Regions from separate parts of the Shewanella aestuarii genome, predicted to be linked through region 4. Evidence: predicted binding sites of a transcription regulator. Region 4 holds the regulator's gene; each other region holds the start of a gene.
The links. The regulator sigma-54, encoded in region 4, starts transcription at its own class of promoters, with help from an activator protein. The targets are predictions, from matches to a motif close to GTTGGCACGNNNNTNGNNT.
Positions count from the first base shown of each region.

Region 1: HBH39_RS04935 (flagellar assembly protein FlgT) is a predicted target of sigma-54. The motif match lies at 1,270-1,288, and genes of this name have one in related genera.
Region 2: glnA (glutamate--ammonia ligase) is a predicted target of sigma-54. The motif match lies at 853-871, and genes of this name have one in related genera.
Region 3: cynS (cyanase) is a predicted target of sigma-54. The motif match lies at 948-966, and genes of this name have one in related genera.

Region 1 covers NZ_CP050313.1:1,076,510-1,078,720, forward strand. Annotated here, with positions in the region: gene HBH39_RS04925 (LPP20 family lipoprotein) at 1-405, opposite strand, end outside; gene HBH39_RS04930 (FlgO family outer membrane protein) at 441-1,151, opposite strand; gene HBH39_RS04935 (flagellar assembly protein FlgT) at 1,455-2,211, shown strand, end outside.
Region 2 covers NZ_CP050313.1:3,759,750-3,761,960, reverse strand. Annotated here, with positions in the region: gene typA (translational GTPase TypA) at 1-405, opposite strand, end outside; gene glnA (glutamate--ammonia ligase) at 992-2,211, shown strand, end outside.
Region 3 covers NZ_CP050313.1:3,399,155-3,401,365, reverse strand. Annotated here, with positions in the region: gene HBH39_RS14870 (sigma 54-interacting transcriptional regulator) at 1-746, opposite strand, end outside; gene cynS (cyanase) at 1,100-1,540, shown strand; gene HBH39_RS14860 (formate/nitrite transporter family protein) at 1,600-2,211, shown strand, end outside.
Region 4 covers NZ_CP050313.1:525,019-527,229, forward strand. Annotated here, with positions in the region: gene ptsN (PTS IIA-like nitrogen regulatory protein PtsN) at 1-310, opposite strand, end outside; gene hpf (ribosome hibernation promoting factor) at 313-600, opposite strand; gene HBH39_RS02485 (RNA polymerase factor sigma-54) at 626-2,107, opposite strand.

The DNA of each region.
Region 1 (2,211 bases), 550 kb from region 4:
AGTTACTTCTTTAATGCGTTTAGGGCGATTTTGTTGTTGGTATAAATGCCATACTTGCTCAAAATCGAGCTCAAGCTCAGTGACATAAAACTCACCTGAAGGGTAGGTTTTAACCACTTTTGCGCCCTTAATTAATCCACTCACAGATGACTTAACAGTATCGTTAGTAAGTAGCCACTCACTAACACTGCTATGTGCATCAATCTTTTGGCCATAAACTTGTTCAGCTAGCTCACGATATGCGGCAACCTTTGATGCTTGCATTGCCATTAAAATTTTATGTGATTGCTCATTACTTGGCTGGGTTGCTAATGGGGCATAACCTACAGCGGTAATTTTAGGAAACTGGCTGGGCGCTTCGGTTTCCCATTGCACATGCTTTTGATTATTGGCACAGCCAATCATAAAAACACCAAGTATTAGACTAAGAACCAAGTGCTTCATTGCTTATCTCCTAATACGGTATAACGGTTATTAGCTGTATCTTCAGTACGATAGAGTAAACCATCACGGGTTTGCACTTTATTAGCTGGTATCACATAGCCAGATAAACTTTTGCCAGCGACAAAAGATTGCACGGCCGAAACTACTCTATTATTGGTGACATCAACAATTCGACCATTAAAGTTAATTCCTTCATTGGTTAAATTAAGCGTTGAAACTAACACATGAGATACCGGTAAATCACTGGGCAGCAGTTGCCAATCTCGACTAAGCATAAACTCACCTTGACTGGTGGCTCTGAGCGCATTAGCGACATTTAGGTCAACAAGATTAAACTCATGAGCATGAAAAGCCGTCATAAGACTTTGCTGTAATTGCAATGCTAACTCATTAGTTTGCTGGAAATTGTTTGACATAACCGGTGTGGCAACCACTAAAGGTTGATCGGGACGCAACGCATCATTTTGCAATACTAGCTCATTGACTAATTTTTCAGCCCAAATATTGACCTGGCCTTTGGGGGCTAAACCTGATGCATTTGCATCATATACCAATTTATCTTGGTACATGTCATTGCTGTCTTGGTAACTCACCCATTTTCCTTCATTACTAAAGGCTAAGTTATCACTCTGATTTAGGGTGTTAGTGCATCCAGACAGACCGAATGTTGTCAGCATTAAAGCTAAAACGGTTAATCGTTGCTGCATGGTTTTATCCTTGGCATCTGCTTAAAAGCCATTAGTTTTGTTCTGATATGCTTTTATCGGCCTCAAAGCAAAAATCTTTATTAAAATATCAACATGGCAATGGTCGCTATTGCCTTTTTTAGGCACAAAAATTGCTTTGAATTGATAACATCATATTGTAAACGTCTACTTAGCAATGATTTAAAGCCAAAGTGACGGATATCTGACGCAGGAAGAGCTATGTTGCAAGCTGGATTAACCTATTTAGGCACACAGACTCAAGGTTATACACTTAGGGCAAGGCTGACCAAATTTTTACTACTAATGGTCATTATGAGTCCAAGCGTATACGCAGAACTCGTAGAAGTGACCGGTAAAGCGACCATTGTAAATGGGAATATTGATAAAGCGAGAGAAGACGCCATAAATCAAGCGCTCAACTATGCCAGCTTAAAAGCTGGGGTGAACTTTAGTAGCCAACAACAAATTACCCAAGGCACACTTACTCAAGACACCTTTATGATGCAGCGAATGGGAGCGGCTAATAATATTGAATTGGTCAGTGAAATCATTAGCGATAATCGAATTGAGGTGGTGTTATCGTTAAATATTGATGACACTTCAGCGGCAGCGCAGTGTGCTGAACAGTCGCTAAAAGCGGCTATTATGGTGCCCCAGGTTGAGATTGCTGATAGAGCACAGCTAAGAACTGGGCAACTTAATGGCTTTAGCCAAGCATTGACTCAGCAGTTAGGTGTCCAAATCAATAAACAGTCGCAATATAGTTTTGCACGTATTCATGCCGATGAACGTATCGACAAAACTAACGAATTAGTGAATTTTAATGGCTATCGTATTCCTAGTTGGTTAGGCGAAATTACCGACAGCCAGTATATATTGCAGTCTGAAGTGACTGACATGTCGACCGAACCTTTTACCAGCAGTTTATTTGGTTTGATCGATCACACCCCGCTAAGGCAATTTAGTTATAAATTGACTTTATATCATGGTATTAGTGGCGAAGTAGTGTGGGCAGATGAATTTGCCACCAACGCGCCGTGGGAGTTTGAGCGTCAAGATG
Region 2 (2,211 bases), 790 kb from region 4:
AGCACCTGGGCGGTCAATCTTGTTGATAACAACAATTGGCTTTAACCCTTGCGCAAACGCTTTTTTAGTAACGAAACGAGTTTGCGGCATTGGACCATCAACAGCATCAACTAATAGTAATACTGAATCAACCATAGATAGAACGCGCTCAACCTCACCACCGAAATCGGCGTGGCCAGGGGTGTCTACGATGTTAATACGGTATTCGTTCCATTTGATGGCGGTGTTTTTTGCAAGAATGGTGATACCACGTTCTTTTTCAAGAGCGTTAGAATCCATTACACGTTCTTCGGCTTCGCCCCGACTTTCAAGGGTGCCTGACTGAGCCAGAAGCTTGTCTACCAAGGTCGTTTTGCCATGGTCAACGTGAGCAATAATGGCGATGTTACGTAAATTCTCTAACACGGATAAAACCTCTAATACCATCAAATAAAAATAGGACTTCACAGTGGCCATTACAGCAATTGCAGTTTTGCCACCATAAAAAAGCGTGCCATTCTACTCTACCAAGGCTTGAGTAGATAGGATTTTTTTTGAACACTTCTGTATTTAAGTTGAAATAATACTCAATTGAACAGCGGTTCAGGATGCACTTGAAATAATGCCTGGTTAATAAATGCACAGAGATATAATAGTTTGATGAGAATGAAAGCGCAAAACACTGTTTCCGTAAATCGGATGGGGTATTTATCGTTTGAATACATTTTTTTTGTTTCAGCCTCGATATAATCGAAGTGCACCAACTTGGATGGGTGCACCAATATTGTGCGTAGTGAGGATCTTTTTGGTGCATTTTTCGATCTTAACGTTGAGGCAAAAATTGCAAGATTATATAAATCAATAATTTATATAACTGGCATGATAATCGCTTCATGTGTGACATCATGTAAACATAACCATTTTATTTTGGTTTACTCGAGTATGAATGACTCGAGTTACAGAAAAATTATATTTAAAAGGGATACCCCTTGACCCTACCGGAGGCTTGAGAATGTCAGTTGAATCAGTATTAAAGCAACTTGAAGAATTAGAAGTTAAATTCGTTGACTTACGCTTTACCGATACTAAAGGTAAAGAGCAGCACGTTTCTATTCCAGCTCATCAAGTAAACGAAGACTTTTTTGAAGACGGCAAAATGTTTGACGGTTCTTCTATTTCAGGTTGGAAAGGTATTAACGAATCAGACATGGTGTTAATGCCAGATGCGTCTACTTTTGTTTTAGATCCTTTTACTGAAGAAACAACAGCGTTAATTCGTTGTGATATTTTAGAGCCTGGTACCATGACCGGTTACGACCGTGATCCTCGCTCAATCGCTAAAAAAGCAGAAGAGTACTTAAAGTCTACTGGTATTGCTGACACCGTATTAATTGGTCCAGAGCCAGAATTCTTCCTATTTGATGATGTTAAGTTTGGTACTGACATGTCAGGTTGTTTCGTTAAGTTAGATGCTAAAGAAGCAGCATGGAACTCAGGTACAAGCTATGAAGATGGCAACACTGGTCACCGTCCATTTGTTAAAGGTGGTTATTTCCCTGTTGCTCCTGTTGACTCTTCACAAGATTTACGTAGTGCAATGTGTTTAGTCCTTGAGGAAATGGGTCAAGTTGTTGAAGCTCATCACCATGAAGTAGCAACAGCGGGTCAAAACGAAATTGCGACACGTTTTAACACACTAACAACTAAAGCTGACGAGATTCAAATCCTTAAGTATGTCGTACACAACATGGCACACGCTTATGGTAAGACGGCTACCTTTATGCCTAAGCCAATCGTTGGTGATAACGGTTCTGGTATGCACGTTCACCAATCACTTGCTAAAGATGGTGTGAACTTATTCTCTGGTGACAAGTATGCTGGTTTGAGTGAAACTGCACTTTACTATATTGGTGGTATCATCAAGCATGCTCGTGCATTGAACGCATTCACTAACCCAAGTACTAACTCATACAAGCGTTTAGTACCACATTTTGAAGCGCCTGTTATGTTAGCTTACTCAGCGCGTAACCGTAGTGCTTCAATTCGTATCCCAGTGGTACCAAGCCCTAAAGCACGTCGTATCGAAACTCGTTTCCCAGATCCAACCGCTAACCCATACTTAGCGTTCTCTGCATTATTAATGGCTGGTCTTGATGGTATTCAAAACAAGATCCACCCTGGCGATGCAATGGACAAAGACTTGTATGACCTACCTGCTGAAGAAGCGGCTGA
Region 3 (2,211 bases), 1.2 Mb from region 4:
ACGGCGCCAATTAACTCTCCGTTATCTTTTAAGGGCGTGCTGGTATATTCCACTGGAATGGCTTTCCCTGACTTTGACCAGAATACTTCCTCGTCCATACTGTGAACTTCGCCATCATTAAAGGCGGCAAAAATAGGGCAGTGGTTAACGGCATAATGGCTGCCATCTGCATGGGAATGATGGATCATATGATGTATATTTTTGCCGATTAATTCAGATTTTTTCCAACCGATAATCTTAATTGCCGCTTCATTGACAAAAGTTGCGTTGCCTTTTTTATCTACTCCATAAATACCGTCACCAACAGCGGTGAGTAGCATTTGATTTTGGCGCTCAATTTCTTGGTAAATGGTTTCGCTTTTAGACCAATGTAATAGACCTGATTGGTAATTAGATTCTGCTAACGATTGGTAGTAGTGCTGAAAACAAACGCTGGCAAGTTGACAACTGAGCAATACGCCTTCATCAAGAGTGATAGCATTTATATCTAAAGTGATTGATTGCTGGTTTATGCTGATACTTAAATCATTTGACCAAGCTGAGCCGTGTTCAAATACTTGCTGTGTAAACAGCATGAGCTTATCAAGGCAGTCAGGAAAAAACTGGCTAACGGTATAGGATCCAAGTTTTTCTGCATCGAGTGAAAACAGTGCTTGAGCCTGTAAATTTGCTTGTAGTATCTGATTATTTACCGGGTCGATAAATATCATTGCAACTGGTGCTTGTTTAAATAGATGGCTCAACATCTTGTTTCTCCCTACCTGACGATTCCTTAAAAATGTTTTCACGTCGCTGTGCAGCATCACTGGCTATTCAAGTATTACGCCAACCACGAAATATCGTGCAAATGAGCACGAAAGTTCGTTGGCAACGAAATATCGTGGCAAGTTGTCAACTGAGTTCTTATGTATTTCCCTTATTTATCAACAAGATGTTTTTAACTGCTTTTTGGCACAGTTCTCGCAATATCTAAAGTACCAAGTGTTATCAACAATAAAGCACATATGTGGTGCAGTCTGACTAAACAAGTTTTGCACTATTTTTGAACATTTTGGTTTGTAGCAGCCTGATGAGGCATATCAACATTGTGGGGTAAAAGATGAAAAAAATAGATGTGACAGAAGCCATATTTGCCATCAAAAAAGAGCGCGAGTTGACTTGGGAGTCAATAGCTGAAGCGGTGGGCATGTCAACGGTATGGACGACTTCAGCATGCTTAGGCATGAACAGCTGTTCGGCACAAACTGCAGATAAATTAGTGAGTTTTTTAGGCTTACCTCCCCAAGCGGCCAAAGTGTTAATAGAGTATCCAACTAAAGTGTGGGATCAAGCTTTGCCACAAGACCCATTAATTTATCGTTTATATGAGGTCGTTGGCGTGTATGGCGACACGTTAAAGGAAGTCATTCAAGAAAAATTTGGCGACGGGATTATGAGTGCTATTGATTTTTCAATGGATGTGGAAAAGCAAGCCGACCCTAAGGGCGATCGGGTTGTTCTTACGTTAAATGGTAAGTTTTTACCATATAAGTCTTGGTAATAGATTCACATTTTACATATTCAACAATAACAGTTTTAAATGATAAAGAGAGGTAGAACATGGCTTATATTGAACCGAGTGAATTTGTCACTAAGATGGTCGATTCCGGTGAACAAAAAGTATATATGTCCACCAAGGACACGATTATCAGAGCATTTATGGCTGGTGCAATTTTAGGGCTAGCGGCTATTTTTGCCATTACTGTGACAATAAAAACTGGTAGCCCTTTAGTTGGAGCTGTATTGTTTCCGGTCGGCTTTATTATGCTGTATTTAATGAAGTTTGATTTACTTACCGGAGTATTTACCTTAGTGCCTTTGGCGTTAATCGATAAGCGACCAGGGGTGACTTTTAGTGGGGTAATGCGAAATTGGGGGCTCGTGTTTGTCGGCAACTTTGCCGGTGCCTTAACTACTGCTTTCTTTATGTCCTTTATTTTAACCTATGGCTACTCTGTTGATGGTGGTGCGATAGCCGCCAAAGTGAGCGCCATTGGTGAATCGAGAACTGTTGGTTACCAGGAACACGGCGCCGCTGGTTGGATGACGATTTTTATTCGTGGCATGTTATGTAACTGGATGGTGTCTATGGGCGTTGTCGGAGCCATGATTTCAACCTCTGCTGGTGCTAAAATGGCGGCAATGTGGATGCCGGTTATGTTGTTCTTTTTT
Region 4 (2,211 bases):
CTAACAGTGCAAACAGTAAGTCAACCGGTTGTTTGTCGATGGCATCAAAAGCAATAGGCTCTTCGCATTTGATAAAAACGCCTATTGGGTGATCAATAGTTGTCAAGCGACCATGCGGGATCGCAATACCATTGCCTATACCTGTGCTGCCCATTTTTTCGCGAGCCACTAAGCTTTCGAAAATTTCTTGTGAGGAAAGGGTCGGGTACTGGGCAGCGACTAAGTCGCTGATTAATTCCAGTACCTTTTTCTTACTGCCCGGTGTGGCACAGGTAGTGCATTCCGGCTGCAGGATGGTACTAAGTTCCATCGTTAATGCTTAGTCAATTTCTCTTTGTGTTTAATAACCTGACGATCGAGTTTATCGATCAGGGCGTCTATGGCTGCGTACATGTCACTGTTTTCTGACATGGCAAATACTTCAGCGCCGTTTAAACTCACTTTAGCTTCTGCTTTTTGTGATTGTTTTTCAACGTTCAGTACCACGTTGACATTATTGATCTGATCGAAATGTCGTTCAAGCTTTGTGAATTTTGTCGCGACATATTCTCGAAGTGACTCGGTAATTTCTACATGATGTCCTGATAAATTGATTTGCATATAGTTCCTCCAATCGCTTAGTAGGTTATAAACTCTTACGTTGGTTTGAGGGCGGGATCATCATCGCTTCACGATATTTCGCGATAGTACGACGCGCAACATTAATCCCTTGCTCGGCCAGCAGTTCGGCCATTTTACTATCGCTTAATGGCTTTTTCTGGTTTTCAGCCGCAACCAGCTTTTTAATAAATGCGCGGATTGCTGTTGAAGAGCATTCTCCGCCATCGTCAGTGCTAACGTGGCTAGAGAAAAAATATTTCAGTTCAAATAAACCCCGTGGGGTGTGCATGTATTTTTGGGTGGTAACCCGTGAAATGGTAGATTCATGCATTTCAACGGCTTCAGCAATATCATTTAACACCATAGGTTTCATGGCTTCTTCACCATATTCAAAGAAACCTTGTTGAAATTGCACAATGCAATTGGCGACTTTAAGTAAGGTGTCGTTGCGACTTTCTAAGCTTTTGATAAACCACTTGGCTTCTTGTAAATGGCCACGAATAAATTGGCTATCTGCTTGGTTTTTGGTACTGCGAGCCATTGAAGCATAGTGCTGATTAATACTAATTTTTGGCATGTTATCTGGGTTTAATTCAACTACCCAGCGGCCATTCTTTTTGGTCACTGATACATCTGGAATAACATAATCGTCATCAGGGGGGGAGATCATTGCCCCTGGACGCGGATTCAGTGATTGGATTAGCTCTATAGCTTCGCGTAAATCATCTTCTTTGAGCTTGGTTTTTCGCATTAAGGTGCGAAAATCTCGACCAGCGATCAAATCTAAATAGTCTTTGATCAACAGTTTTGCGTTTTCAATGTGCGGCGTGTCAGGGGCATATTGCATTAGTTGAATTAATAGACACTCACGCAAGTCTCGTGATGCCACGCCTATTGGGTCAAAATGCTGAATGCGCTTTAATACGGCTTCAACTTCGTCAAGCTCAATATTTTCATCGCCCATCGCCTCTAAAATATCTTCAGTGCTTTGGGTTAAGTAGCCTGTGTCATCAATGGCATCAATAATGGCTGTGGCAATGGCTAAGTCGGTTTCGGAAAATGGGGTTAGGTTTTTTTGCCATTCTAGATGTTCATATAAGCCTTCAGAGGTTTCACCTTGAAATGGCATATCATCACTTGGCAGGTTACCAGAACCTGAACCAGACATTGGCGATGCGGTATAGACTTCATCCCAAGAGGTGTCCATTGGGAGTTCATCTGGTAGTTGTTCTTTGGTTAGTGATTCTGCTGTATCGACGTTTGAGGTATCTCTTTCAACCGCAGATACCGAGACTTCATTGAAGTCGGTGTCAGATTGATCTTTTGACTTTTCAGTGTTTAATGGTGAAAACTCATCTTCCATTTCTAGTAGGGGATTTGAATCTAATGCCTGTTGAATTTCTTGCTGAAGCTCCAATGAAGATAACTGCAACAACCTAATCGCTTGTTGCAGCTGTGGGGTCATCGTTAGATGTTGACCCATTTTTAGTTGGAGTGAAGCTTTCATTACGACTAATCCCTAGATGAAATATGGTTTGCCACACAGATTATACAGTAATTCATTACTGAAATAGTTAATTAAAACTGAATGTTAGTTGTTATTTTATCCGT